2 linked regions of the Anaerobacillus alkaliphilus genome follow. The protein of the gene in region 1 binds, or shares a complex with, the protein of each later gene. Links are inferred from orthologs where the notes say so. Each region holds a gene or a part of one and is shown on either strand. Other genes may lie near its edges.

Region 1 (7,524 bases):
AACCAGTAACTGTTATAGGTCATCAACGTGGGAAAGATACAAAGGAAAACATACGTCGAAACTTTGGAATGCCCCATCCAGAAGGTTATCGAAAAGCCTTACGATTAATGAAACAAGCAAATAAATTCAAAAGACCAATTATTTGCTTTATTGATACAAAAGGAGCGTATCCTGGAATTGCCGCAGAGGAACGAGGACAAAGTGAAGCGATTGCTAGAAACCTACTAGAAATGGCTGGTTTCGCAGTGCCAATCATTTGTATCGTGATTGGTGAGGGTGGTAGTGGAGGAGCTCTAGCTCTAGGTGTAGGAAATCATATTCATATGCTAGAAAATTCTACATACTCTGTTATATCTCCTGAAGGAGCTGCAGCTCTCTTATGGAAAGACTCAGGCCTTGCTCAAAGAGCAGCTGAAACTATGAGAATTACAGCGCCAGATTTGAAAGAACTTAATGTGATTGATGAAATTATTCCAGAAGTAAGAGGCGGCGCTCATCGAGACGTTAAACAACAAGCCAATGCGATAGGTAAGGTTCTCGACAAATCGCTGACTGAATTAGCTGAACTTTCTGAAGAAGAGCTAATAGAGCAACGTTACGAAAAATTTAACAATATAGGTGAGTACGACACTGTAAACGATGTCATTAGCGTTAAATAAGGGTTAGGCTTTCTCTAAGTGTAGAGAAGGCTTTTTATTTGTCGCTTTTCGTCTATTGTCATAATGAATTAGAAGTGGTATTTTTAACACGTATAGATAATACTAGTACCGAGGACATAGAAATGATGAATGGTTTTTAGAGCTTTAGCCATAAACTAGTTACTAGGATTTGATCTAGAATATTGTTATTGAGGTGAATAGCGTGAAGCGTATAGGAGTTTTAACAAGCGGTGGGGACTCTCCGGGGATGAACGCAGCCATTAGGGCGGTTGTTCGTAAAGCAATTTATCATGATTTAGAGGTTTACGGTGTGTACTATGGTTATGCTGGATTAATTGCTGGCCAAATCGAAAAGCTAGAAATTGGGTCTGTAGGAGATATTATCCATCGAGGTGGAACGAAGCTTTATACTGCTCGTTGTGAGGAATTTCGTACACTTGAAGGTCAAAAAAAGGCAATCGAGCAATTAAATAAATTTGGAATTGAAGGTTTAGTTGTTATTGGTGGAGATGGCTCTTTCCAGGGGGCAAAGAAATTAACAGAACATGGTTTTCCATGTGTTGGGGTACCAGGAACAATCGATAATGACATCTCTGGAACTGATTTTACTATTGGGTTTGATACAGCATTAAACACAATTATTGAAGCGATTGACAAAATACGTGATACAGCAACTTCACATGAACGTACATATGTAATTGAGGTAATGGGCCGTAATGCTGGTGACCTTGCCCTTTGGTCTGGTCTTGCAGACGGTGCCGAAACAATTTTGATCCCTGAAGAAAACTACGATATGGAAGAGGTCATTTCACGTTTAAAACGAGGACATGCTCGTGGGAAAAAGCATAGCATTATTGTTGTAGCAGAAGGCGTAGGAAGCGGTATGGAGATTGGAAAAGTTATTCAAGAGCAAACAAGTCTTGAAACAAGAGTGACTGTTTTAGGTCATATTCAACGTGGAGGCTCACCTACTGCATTTGATCGTGTTCTTGCAAGTCGTCTTGGCGCAAAAGCTGTAGAGCTTCTTATTGCAGGTGAAGCTGGGAAAATGGTAGGGATTCAGAACAACCAGTTAGTTTCCCATGGAATTGATCAAGCCTTATCAATTCCCCACAAAATCGATCAGGATATGTATCAATTATCTAAAGAATTGTCAATTTAGATGATATTTAGATAAATTATGACATACTTTATTCGGATTGGCAACCATAATAGTATGTCGAATTTGAATTAATTGAAGAGAATATGTTATTTAGGAAAGTAGGAGGTTTTTTCATTATGAGAAAAACAAAAATAGTATGTACAATAGGACCTGCGAGTGAAAGTGTTGAAAAACTCTCGCAATTAATTAATGCTGGTATGAATGTCGCTCGTTTAAACTTCTCTCATGGAGATTACGAAGAACATGGTGCAAGAATAACTTCTATTCGTGAAGCCGCTGAAAAAGCAGGGAAACATATTGCGATCTTACTTGATACTAAAGGTCCAGAAATTCGCACAAATAACTTCGAAGATGGAGTAGCAGAACTAGTTGCAGGTAATGAAGTTATTATCTCGATGGAAGAAGTAGTGGGAACAGCTGAAAAGTTTTCTATTACTTATCCTGGATTAGTAAATGATGTTCATGTTGGTTCAAAAATTTTACTAGACGACGGCTTAATCGAACTAGAAGTGATTGAAATAGGTTCTAAAGAATTAAGAACAAAAATTCTTAATAGCGGAACAATCAAGAATAAAAAAGGTGTAAACGTTCCTAATGTAAGTGTGAATTTACCAGGGATTACAGAAAAAGATGCTAATGACATCCGTTTTGGTATTGAGCAAGGTGTTGACTTTATTGCAGCATCATTCGTTCGTCGTGCATCAGATGTCTTAGAAATTCGTGAACTTCTTGAAAACAATAACGCAGGGCATATTCACATCATTCCTAAAATTGAAAACCAAGAAGGTGTAGATAACATTGACGAAATCCTAGAAGTGTCTGATGGGTTAATGGTTGCTCGTGGAGACCTAGGTGTAGAAATCCCAGCAGAAGAAGTTCCGTTAGTTCAAAAGAACTTAATTAAGAAATGTAATGCACTAGGAAAACCAGTTATCACAGCAACACAAATGCTTGATTCAATGCAACGCAATCCACGTCCAACACGTGCAGAGGCAAGTGACGTGGCAAATGCGATCTTTGATGGAACTGACGCAATCATGTTATCTGGTGAAACAGCCGCAGGCCTATATCCTGTAGAAGCTGTGCAAACGATGTATAAAATTGCTGTTCGAGCAGAGTCGGCATTAAAATATGAAGAGTTGTTAAAGCGTAAAGGTAGAGAGAGCCAAAGAACGATTACAGATGCAATTAGTCAATCAGTAGCCCACACAGCTTTAAACTTAGAAGCAGCTGCAGTGGTAACAGCTACTGAAAGCGGTCATACTGCAAGAATGATTTCTAAATATCGACCGAAATCACCAATTGTAGCAGTCACTCACTCTGCTGAAGTTTGCCGCAAGTTAGCTTTAGTATGGGGTGTTTATGCACAACTTGGAACAAAAGCTACTTCAACAGATGAAATGTTAGAAATTGCCGTTCAGGAAGCTGTTAAAACGGAATTTATCGATCATGGTGATTTAATTGTTATTACTGCTGGAGTCCCAGTCGGTGAAACAGGAACAACGAACTTAATTAAAGTTCATGTTATTGGCGAAGTGGTTGCTAAAGGACAAGGGATTGGCCGTAAGACAGCTACAGGTAAAGTGATTGTTGCAAAAACTGCTAGTGATGCTTTGTCTAAAATGGAAGATGGGGCAATATTGGTAACAGTCGGTACCGATAAAGACATGATCGAGGCATTTGAAAAAGCAGCTGCAGTCATTACTGAAGAAGGTGGGCTAACTAGTCATGCAGCGGTAGTTGGCTTAAATTTAGGAATTCCAGTAGTTGTTGGTGTAGAACGGGCAACACATCAATTTGAAGACGGTGACGCGATCACAGTTGATGCTACTAGAGGGAATATCTATAAAGGACATGCAAGTATTTTATAGTCTCTTTTGGACCGCTAAGGTAATCTTAGCGGTTTTTTATTAGCATAATCTACTAGCCTGTCATATAATATAATGACAAGCCATTTTAAAGGAGTAGGTCAAATGTTAAAAATTTTCATCTTACTATTAATTATTGTGCCTGCGTTAGAGATTGGCGTCCTAGTTCTCTCTGGTAATACAATTGGCATTCCTTGGACAATATTACTTGTTATTTTTACTGGAGTACTCGGGGCATGGTTAGCAAAGAAAGAAGGATTAAATACACTTAGATTAGCACAGTTACAATTGCAACAGGGCCAGATACCTAGCGGGGTTATTTTAGACGGGCTATGTATTCTAATTGGTGGAGTAGTATTATTGACTCCAGGTTTTATTACCGATGCCATTGGTTTTTTTCTATTAATTCCTGCTAGTAGAGGAATTGCAAAAGCCTTCATTCAAAAGATATTTGATCGATTGTTGCAGAATGGTTCAATTATTTTTATTAATCGACGCTAAAAAGCTGGTTTATCGATATTTTGATAAATCAGCTTTTTTTTTAGTTAATCTTAAAAATATAATTTCGTAAGTCGCGAAATACATGGGCGTTATGCAAAGTTTGTATAAAGACAAGAATTATTGGCCCTAGTATGAGTCCTAGAAACCCAAAGAGTTTATAGCCTACAAACAAAGACACTAGTGTAGCTAATGGGTCAACTCCAATACTTGATGATAAGATTTTAGGTTCCATAATTTGTCTTTGAACAACTACAACACCGTATAAAATAGAAAGTCCGATTGTCAGTGATAATTGTCCAGAAAAGAAGGTATACAAAATCCAAGGGATAAAGATCAGTCCTGTCCCTAAATATGGGAGTAGATCAACGAAGGCTATGATTAAAGCGATGGTAATCGGGTAATCAACCTTAAGGACTAATAATCCTATTAGTACAATACAACATGTGATAGAGATTAAGGTTATTTGAGCTAGAATAAAACCCACAAATGCCTTCTTTAAGCTTTTCATTACGTCTTTGGTTCGCTCGGCAATCACGTTTGGAAGCCATTTCCGAAAAATAAAGACTAACTTATACCAGTCTTTACTAATAAAGAAGGTCGCTAATAAAGAGAAAATAATAACTGTAGCTAAGTTAGGTAAAGCTAATAAAAAATCGGATATCCCTGTAAGTACAGACTGAATTGTCGAGCTAGCGTTTGAGGTGATATGGTTCGTTATCGTCTCTACATAAGCCTTAATTGTAACTTGTTGATCACTATCTAAAGAATAAAAAATGGTTGATATTTGTTCATAGATGGGCATAATCTTACCAGTAAATATTTTTTGGAATTCATAAATAAGTGATTGGAAGTGAATAGGTACAGATTGTGATAGATAATTAGTACCCATAATAATTTCAGAAATTAAGATTGTAATTGAGCCTATAGTTAGTGACAAAAGCCCAAGTAAGACGATTGATACCGATAACCATCTAGAAATTTTCATTCTCTCTTGAAAAAAGTTAACAATAGGGTTTAAGAAAAAAGCCAGAACTAGTCCAATCATAAAAGGATATGCTGTTTTAAAGGTAATAAATCCTAAGACTGCTATTAAAAATATAATACTTACGACAAGAGTGAGTCTAAGTAGTATTTGAAAGTAGTTAGAGTTCATATTTCTTTCACCTCTTTCAGAAAGGCTTTTTAATAGCGTATGGCTTGTTTTATTATTTTAGAAGCGTAAAAGACAATAATGGATAAATCCTTTTTCGATATCTCTTAATGATAAACAAACTTAGGGACACAAAATTTAATTCGAAATATTGACACAAAAAAGACTTGAAACTTGGCGAAAAAATGAGATTTATGTTAAGATAACAATGGTAAGGCCTACCAAGGAAGGATGCATCAGGTTTGATAACACAGGCAACTGCTTTTATGATAATTCTGCTACTTATTGGTATTATTGCAAAAAATCAATCATTAATTGTTGCAGTAGTAGTTTTGTTACTGATTAAATGGGTTGGTCTAGGTGAGAAAGTGTATCCGTTTATTCAGCAAAAAGGCATTAATGTCGGTGTTACAATTATTACAATTGCCGTACTTGTACCAATTGTTACTGGTCAAATTGGTTTTAGAGAGCTAATTGACTCAATGAAGTCTGTGTATGCTTGGATTGCGTTGGCGGCAGGGATTTTTGTAGCTATTATTGCATCAAGTGGAGTAGAACTGTTGCAAACAGATCCTCATATTACGGCGGCGCTAGTTTTTGGAACAATTTTAGCAGTTGCTCTTTTTAACGGGGTAGCAGTGGGGCCGTTAATAGGTGCAGGCATTGCTTACATGGCAATGAGACTTGTGGCTTTTTTTAGCTCTTTTGGTTCGTGAAAGTTATCACAAGAATTAAAATAGTCGGAATTATTTTCAAATAAAAGTTCACAAAACTGTGGAAAATGTTTATAATTAGAATTGGTTAGAAACTCTTTTGTACATAATAATTTCTATATAAGGAAAAGAGTATGTTCAAAAAGACCCTAAACACTATTTTAAATGATGCTGACGTTTTGGAACAATATGTTCAAAAAAGAACAAAAAAATATTTTACAATAGAACTTTTAAGCTATTGAATAATAGATTACTAGAACTATATCGTCGGCAAACAACTGCTTTTTAGGACTTTTTGGCAAAAGGCCGTCTTCGTTTTCATATGTATTACCTTTAAAAATGAATATTCTATTTGTAAAGGAGAGGTTGAGAAATGAGTACAACTCGTGGTCTTGAAGGTGTTGTTGCAACAACGTCGAGCGTCAGTTCAATTATTGATGGTGTTTTAACGTATCATGGTTTTGATATCGATGATTTAGCAAATAACGCAAGCTTTGAGGAGGTTATCTTCCTATTATGGAATGGCCGTCTTCCAAAAGAAGAGGAATTAAAGCAATTAACTGAGGATCTAGCAAATTATGCAGAGGTTCCACAAGGCGTTATTGATCAAATGAAAATGTACCCAATCGATCAAGTTCACCCTATGGCTGCCCTTAGAACAGCTATTTCATTCTTAGGCTTATATGATTCAGAAGCAGATGACCAATCTGAAGAAGCAAATAAGCGAAAAGCACTTAAGCTACAAGCGCAAATCCAAACGATCGTGACAGCGTTTTCACGTATCCGTGAAGGAAAAGAGCCTGTTGCTCCTCGTAAAGATCTTGGATTTGCAGCAAACTTCTTATACATGCTTACTGGGGAAGAACCTGATGCGATCGCTATCGATGCGTTTAATAAAGCATTAGTGTTACATGCTGACCATGAATTGAATGCGTCAACATTTACAGCACGTGTATGTGTAGCTACATTATCTGATATGTATTCAGGAATAACAGCAGCGATTGGTGCATTAAAAGGTCCTTTACATGGTGGTGCAAACGAAAGAGTTATGGCCATGTTAATGGAAATCGAAAATGTTGAAAATGTAGAACCTTATATTATGAATGCTCTAAGTAACAAAGTGAAAATTATGGGCTTCGGTCACCGTGTATATAAAGATGGCGATCCGCGTGCAAAACACTTAAAAGATATGTCAAAACAATTAACAGCGATTACCGGAGAAGAAAAATGGTATGAAATGTCTGTTAAAATCAATGAAATTGTTACTCGCGAAAAAGGATTATTACCAAATGTTGATTTCTACTCTGCAAGTGTGTACCATAGCCTTGGAATAAAACATGACTTATTTACACCAATCTTTGCAATTAGTAGAATGTCGGGTTGGATTGCTCATATTCTAGAGCAATATAGTAACAACAGACTTATTCGACCTCGTGCGGAATATGTTGGACCTGATAAACAAGTGTACGTA
Region 2 (7,585 bases), 650 kb from region 1 along the record:
TATTTCGGAAGTCTTTAAATGTAGCCATTTATAACAACTCCTTGCATTGATTATAAATTTCTGATGGTAAGAATGGATTACCGTCATACTTCAGAACATTTTCTAATTTCGTAGTACCAACATTCATTTTAATGATGTTAGCAAGTTGTCCAGTCGCGTTATTTTCAACAACAACAACTTTTTTTGCACGGTCTATTAAAGGTTTAAGCTCATCCGTTGGGAATGGATGTAACAAACGTACTTGCGCATGGTTAACTTTTAATCCGTCTTTATCAAAGCGTGGTAACACTTCTTCAATTGTTCCTCTAGTAGAGTTGAAGCCAATAACTAAGAGGTCAGCTTCTTCGTGAGGTGCATTAGTGAAGATCGGATTTAAGAAGTTCTCGTGCAAGTTTGATAGTTTACCAAGACGTTTATTCATTTGGTTAATTCGGTTTGTTGGATCTTCAGAAGGTTTTCCTTGTTCGTTATGCTCTACTCCGGTTACATGGTGAATACCATGTTTCATACCAGGAACAACACGTGGTGAAATACCATCTTCAGTTACTTCATAACGCTTGAAGTATTCGCCACCTAGATCTGGAAGCTCTGCATTTAAGTCAAGCTTTCCACGACGAATTTGAATGCGGCTATGATCTAACGGCTCCACCGTTTGTTTTCCTAGAGATAAGGCTAAATCTGTAAGGATAATAACTGGACATTGATATTCCTCTGCAATATTGAAGGCTTCAGCACTATCATAGAATGCTTCTTCTACAGTACTTGGTGCAATAACAACTTTAGGAATTTCACCATGGGTTCCATAAATCATTGCCATTAAATCTGATTGTTCCTGTTTTGTTGGTAAACCTGTACTTGGACCGCCACGTTGGGTATCAACAATAACTAGAGGAGTTTCTGTAATTCCAGCTAAACCAATAGCCTCCATCATTAATGATAAACCAGGACCTGCAGATGCTGTTAATGTACGGACCCCAGCATAGTTGGCACCGATGGCCATCGTACAAGCAGCGATTTCGTCTTCTGTTTGAATAACAGTTCCACCAAACTCAGGTAACTTCTTCGTTAAGTATTCCATAATCTCTGAGGCAGGAGTAATCGGGTATGCAGGCATAAATCTCGCTCCACCTGCTAGAGCTCCTAAAGCGATGGCGTCGTTTCCAATCATAAACATACGTTTCTTACCATCTGCTTTTTCAAGTTCAAATGACTGAATTTGTCCGCCAGCAGCCTCAAGTATATATTCAGCACCACGTTTAATAGCTTCCATGTTTTTTTCAACAACAGAACTACCTTTACGTGCGAAAATTTCTTCTACTACTTCATGGTAATCATTAGGAGCTAACCCTAAAACTGCACTAGACGCACCGACTGCTACCATGTTTTTCATTAGTGATGTCCCTAGTTCGCTTGCAATATCTGTAAAAGGAACAGCATACAATGTTCCTTTTGATCCTTCAGGAAGCTTAGGGCCAAATTTAGTATCGGCAATGACAACACCGCCGTCGCTTAATTCATGAATGTTGACATCGATTGTTTCTTGATCGAAGGCAACTAATATATCTAAATCATCAGAAATCGAGTTGATTGCTTTCGTACTTACACGTATTTTGTTATTTGTATGTCCACCTTTAATTCGAGAAGAAAAATGACGGTAGCCATAAAGATAATAACCCAATCTATTAAGTGCTATAGCAAATATTTCTCCGGTACTTTCGATACCTTCCCCTTGTTGTCCTCCAACTTTCCACGAAAGTTGTTTGATCATGTTCTCCACCCCTTTTTGTAAATGACAAAGTCTAATGTCACTATTACATTGTAAATCTAAAATAAAAGATGTGACAAATTTGTTAATAGTTCGAATGAATACAATGATAGACCTAAAATATCGAAAAATCAAGCAATAAATTCAGTAAAATTCAATCGGAAATGACCCCTTTTTCCTTTTTTCTCTCTTTTGGAAAACAGAGTAAAATCTTAAAATTAAATTGCGCATAGAATATGTATACGAATTAAAAAGTAATGATAATTCGTTCCAATAATACTAGACTATCATTACAAGACTTAAGTCTTCCACCAATTGAATTGGGAAGCGTTTACATATTGTCATTTTTTCAAAAAAAGTATGCACGATTTTTCTTTTCAAACTATCGTTAATATTTGTCATATTTTAGATTTCACCATTATTGTATAAAATCTTGCTGAAAAAAAACAGAACTATTTTTATTTTTAAGTAATAATTTACCTAGACTAATCTTTCTACAGCAAAAATCCTGTATGTCCTAAGAACAAACAGGATTTCCACTACCAAGATAGCCAAAACTATCTAGGTTCAATAATTAATTTTATAGCTGTTCTTTCTTCCCCATCAATTTTTATGTCCGTAAAAGCCGGAATACAAATTAAATCAATCCCACTTGGAGCTACAAAACCTCTAGCAATTGCAATTGCTTTAACCGATTGGTTTAATGCACCAGCACCAATGGCTTGAATTTCTGCAGCACCTCGTTCACGAATTACACCAGCAAGGGCACCAGCTACTGAATTTGGGTTAGATTTTGCTGAAACTTTTAATACTTCCATTTCCTTGAACCTCCTTAATGTGAAACTTTGTTTTACCATTAGTAGAATGATAAGCTCTTTTTAGTTCATATATGTGCTCTTGAAAATATGCCTTGTTTTGTATATATTCAAAAACTGTTATGATATTCCACATTAAGTGAAGATTTATTAAGAAAAGCGTAAGGCATAAGTGCCGTACGCTTCATCTTTTATTCGAAGACTCTTTCTATGCTGCTTAATTTGTAAAACAACAACCTATTCAGAATAGCCTAATCAAAAAATGGATGATCTTCATTAATCATAATCGGGAAAATAGATTTTGCAGCACCTGTCTTAGGGTCAACATCAATAATTACTCCGTTTAATTGCTCTCTACCCTGGGCTACTTCAAATCTTACAGGTAAGCTCGTTAAAAATTTATTAAGTACAGCACTCCGTTCCATTCCTAAGATCCCATCGTACGGTCCAGTCATTCCAACATCAGTCATGTATGCCGTCTTCCCAGGTAAAATACGATGATCTGCGGTTTGAACATGTGTATGTGTACCTATCACTGCTGTAACTTTACCGTCTAAATACCAGCCCATCGCTTGTTTCTCACTCGTAGCTTCTGCATGAAAATCAACAAAAATGATTGGTGTTCTTTTTTTAATTTTTGCAATTAATTCATCAGCCTTTTTAAAAGGACAATCTAACGGTGGTAAAAATGTTCTACCTTGGATATTAATGATCCCGATTTCCAACTGATTTACCTTGATGATAATAAAACCGCTACCTGGTACTCCTTCAGGAAAATTTGCGGGTCTTACAAGATTAGGACAATGATCAATAACTTCAATTAGTTCTCGTTGATCCCACGTATGATTTCCTAGCGTTACCGCCTGAACTCCCAAATCAAGGATTTGTTTATAGATCTTCTCAGTAATCCCTTTCCCTGATGCAGAGTTCTCTCCATTAACAATTGTTACTGTTGGTTTAAACTTACTTTTAAGTTTTGGGATGTAGGTTGCTAACATTTCTCTTCCGGGAGAACCTACTACATCTCCAATAAACATTATTCTCATCTTTTCGCACCTCATTGTTTTTCTTATGTATATTCAGTTAAAACTAGCAACTAACTCTTAAGATAGTTTGCCCACAGGTAAGTCAATTCTTCAATGAATGTAAAAGTCGCTGAAAAGATATCGCAACTTCTATAATCATTGAAGACATGCTTGTTTAGTAGAAAAAAATAAAGTGGCAAATGCCACTTTATTTTGCATACTCAACTGCTCTAGTTTCACGAATAACTGTTACCTTAATGTGACCAGGGTAGTCAAGCTCTTCTTCAATTTTCTTCGTGATGTCTCTTGCTAAGCGATAAGCTTCACTATCATCGATCATTTCAGGTTTTACCATGATACGAACTTCACGACCCGCTTGGATCGCATACGTTTTCTCAACACCGTCAAATGACTCAGATATTTCTTCTAGCTTTTCTAGACGACGAATATACGTCTCAAGAGTCTCACGTCTAGCTCCTGGGCGAGCCGCTGATAACGCATCTGCAGCTGCAACAAGGGATGCAATAATAGATGTTGCTTCTGTATCACCATGGTGAGAAGCAATACTATTAATGACAACTGGATGTTCCTTATACTTAGTTGCCAGTTCAACACCGATTTCAACGTGACTTCCTTCAACTTCATGGTCAATCGCTTTTCCAATGTCGTGAAGAAGCCCTGCTCTTTTTGCCAGTTGAATATCTTCTCCTAATTCAGCAGCCATAATACCTGCTAATTGAGCAACCTCAATTGAGTGCTTAAGGACATTTTGTCCATAGCTTGTTCTAAACTTAAGTCGACCTAATATCTTAATAAGATCCGGATGCAACCCATGAATTCCGATTTCGAAAGTCGTTTGCTCACCGTAATCTCTAATCATTTCATCAACTTCGCGTCTAGATTTATCAACCATTTCCTCAATACGAGCAGGATGAATTCTTCCATCCTGAACTAACTTCTCAAGAGCAGTACGAGCTATTTCTCTTCTAATTGGGTCAAATCCAGATAAAATAACTGCTTCAGGTGTATCATCAATAATAAGATCAATACCAGTTAACGTTTCTAAGGCACGAATGTTACGACCTTCTCGTCCAATAATTCTTCCTTTCATTTCATCGTTTGGAAGAGTTACAACAGAGACTGTAGTCTCGGCTACGTGGTCTGCTGAACAGCGTTGAATCGCAAGTGACACGATTTCTTTTGCTTTCTTATCAGCTTCTTCTTTCGCCCTAGTAACTAATTCTTTAACCATTAATGCTGTTTCGTGAGTTAACTCGTCTTTCACGTCTTTCATAATGATTTCTCTAGCTTCTTCTCTAGTAAACCCAGAAATACGTTCAAGCTCAGCTTGCTGCTTTTGTAAGAGTTCCTCCACTTTGCTATTCATCTCTTCAATATGTCGTTGTTTTTTGGTGAGAGATTCCTCTCGTTTTTCTAATGATTCCTCTTTTTTATCTAAGGTTTCACTTTTGCGATCAAGGACCTCTTCTTTTTGAACCAAACGATTCTCTTGTTTTTGAATCTCATTTCTTCGTTCACGAACATCACGCTCTGCATCCTGACGTAATTTATGAATTTCATCTTTCCCCTCAAGGACAGCTTCCTTCTTTAGTCGATCTGCTTCACGCTTACTTTCTTCAATAATTTGATTCGCTGCATGTTCTGCACTAGAAATCTTCGCTTCTGCAATGGATTTTCGAACAAGATATCCAACAACTGCACTAATTGCTGACAAGACTAGCAAAATGAAGATGAACACGTAGATGTTAATTTCCATACTTTCACCTCCCCTTGCTATCTAATTGTTGGTTTTTCATCAGTACATTATTTCATTTCGTATTAGGTGTGCACATCCAGCACAGGTTACTTTTCTTATAAACATAAAAAAAATAGCCAATAGTAAATGCGGGTATTCTACATAATTGTATAATTGCATACTGTTATTGTCAAGCTTTGTCAATATAACTTGGTTCTAAACCTAAGAAACCAAAAAAACTTACATAAACTTGTACAAAAAAGAATGACCGTTAAATTCACACCGAGCGAATTCAAAGGTCATTCTTAAACCGTCTTATTTTAAATCTAACGGTAAGTCAGCAAATTCATCCTCTGTTGGAAGATCAACTTTAATCTCCCCATTAAGTCCATAGTGTTCACGGATTTTAAGTTCAATTGCATCAGTAATGTCAGGGTTTTCCTTCAAAAATTGCTTTGCATTTTCACGACCTTGACCTAAGCGCTCCTCATTATACGAGTACCACGCACCACTTTTAAGAACAATATCTAAGTCAGAACCAATATCTATGAGCGAACCTTCACGGGAAATACCTTCTCCATACATGATATCTACTTCTGCTTGCTTAAATGGTGGAGCAACCTTGTTCTTTACAACCTTAATTTTTGTCTTGTTACCAACCATATCGTTACCTTGCTTTAACACTTCTGCACGACGTACCTCTAAACGAACAGAAGAATAGAATTTAAGTGCGCGACCACCTGGTGTTGTTTCAGGATTCCCGAACATAACTCCAACTTTTTCACGAATTTGGTTAATAAAGATTGCGATGGTTTTGGATTTATTGATAGCCCCTGAAAGCTTTCTTAATGCCTGTGACATTAAACGAGCTTGAAGACCAATGTGGCTATCTCCCATTTCTCCTTCAATCTCAGCTTTTGGAACAAGAGCAGCTACAGAGTCAATTACAAGAATATCAACTGCACCACTACGTACTAATGCTTCAGCAATTTCTAACGCTTGTTCACCAGTATCTGGTTGCGAAAGAAGTAACTCGTCAATATTTACCCCTAAGTTTTTAGCATAAATTGGATCAAGTGCGTGCTCAGCATCAATAAATGCTGCTTGTCCACCTTTACGTTGTACTTCAGCAATCGCATGAAGCGCAACTGTTGTTTTACCAGAAGATTCTGGTCCGTAAATTTCAATAATTCTTCCTTTTGGATATCCCCCTACGCCTAAAGCAATATCTACAGCTAATGAACCACTTGATATTGTAGAAACTCTTTGTTCAGCTTGTTCCCCAAGTTTCATGATCGAACCTTTTCCAAACTGTTTTTCAATCTGGCGTAACGCCATCTCTAATGCTGCTTTACGATCTCCCATTGTTTCATCTCTCCTTATTTATATATGTAACTTTACTAGTGTTTAATTTTTCATTGATGTAAAATCCCATATCAATATCATAACTTGTTTTTTGAGATTTGCCAATAGTTTTTCCGAACATTTATTCGTCTTTTTTCTGGAAATGAAAAAGAGACTAGTTCCCTTATAGCATAGTGCAAATTGAAGAGAAAAGACAAATTATTTGTCTCCAATTGCACCTACCATACTATGGAAGCTAGCCTCTAATTACTTAGGCAGTTAAACCTTCTTTTCTCGTTTCGGTCTTGGTTTTGCTGGTTCTAAATTGACACGAGCCCCATTTAATCTTGAATAGCGTAATGCTTCATAAAGGAAAGGTGCACTGTCTTCTGGAACTTCGATAAATGTAAAGTTTTCAAAGATATCAATTCGACCAATTGACTTAGCTGGAATTCCCACTAGTTCTGAAACCTCATCAATGACAATTTTAGGTGTTAGTTGGACATTCCTACCAACATTGATAAAGAAACGAACCATTCCTTTAGCGGCACCCGTATCACCAAAGTTATAGCTGTCGTCTTCAACAGTAAATTCACGGTGGAAGGCAATTTTCATTAAGGCAGCAGTTATTTTTTCTGGTGGATAGTCACTAAGCAATTCGTTTACTACCGAATCAAAAAGTGTCAGTTCTTCACCTTCTTCTATTATTGAAACAATTTGTTGCTTCCAAGACTCTTGCTGCTTTTCAACAACATCCTCTATTGTCGGAATTTCTTGAGACGGAATGGACATTTTTATCTCGGACTCAATGGAACGTAAATGCTTCATTTCTCTTGGCGTTACAAGGGTTAATGCTAATCCTTTTCTTCCAGCGCGACCT

Evidence for each region. The genes of interacting proteins can lie anywhere in the genome.
Region 2: pfkA (region 1) and rny share a complex: the UniProt entries of both Bacillus subtilis proteins name them as parts of the possible RNA degradosome complex. The link is inferred for Anaerobacillus alkaliphilus from one-to-one orthologs.

The regions. Positions count from the first base shown.
Region 1 is NZ_QOUX01000046.1:878,336-885,859, reverse strand. The notes cover bases 1-2,841. They hold pfkA (6-phosphofructokinase), read left to right. Parts: upstream 1-861; coding sequence 862-1,821; downstream 1,822-2,841. Other genes in these bases: pyk (pyruvate kinase), read left to right, coding at 1,938-2,841; accA (acetyl-CoA carboxylase carboxyl transferase subunit alpha), read left to right, coding at 1-659. Outside these bases: more of pyk, read left to right, coding at 2,842-3,692; DS745_RS19490 (FxsA family protein), read left to right, coding at 3,795-4,190; sporulation integral membrane protein YtvI, read right to left, coding at 4,231-5,343; DS745_RS19480 (DUF441 domain-containing protein), read left to right, coding at 5,583-6,056; citZ (citrate synthase), read left to right, coding at 6,427-7,524. UniProt on the Bacillus subtilis protein: Catalyzes the phosphorylation of D-fructose 6-phosphate to fructose 1,6-bisphosphate by ATP, the first committing step of glycolysis.
Region 2 is NZ_QOUX01000046.1:229,381-236,965, forward strand. Bases 3,099-6,000 are described here. They hold rny (ribonuclease Y), read right to left. Parts: upstream 5,383-6,000; coding sequence 3,814-5,382; downstream 3,099-3,813. Other genes in these bases: DS745_RS16325 (TIGR00282 family metallophosphoesterase), read right to left, coding at 3,099-3,626; recA (recombinase RecA), read right to left, coding at 5,677-6,000. Also shown: DS745_RS16310 (2-oxoacid:ferredoxin oxidoreductase subunit beta), read right to left, coding at 1-28; DS745_RS16315 (2-oxoacid:acceptor oxidoreductase subunit alpha), read right to left, coding at 29-1,768; DS745_RS16320 (stage V sporulation protein S), read right to left, coding at 2,323-2,583; more of DS745_RS16325, read right to left, coding at 2,832-3,098; more of recA, read right to left, coding at 6,001-6,726; DS745_RS16340 (DEAD/DEAH box helicase), read right to left, coding at 6,985-7,585. UniProt on the Bacillus subtilis protein: Endoribonuclease that initiates mRNA decay. Initiates the decay of all SAM-dependent riboswitches, such as yitJ riboswitch. Involved in processing of the gapA operon mRNA, it cleaves between cggR and gapA.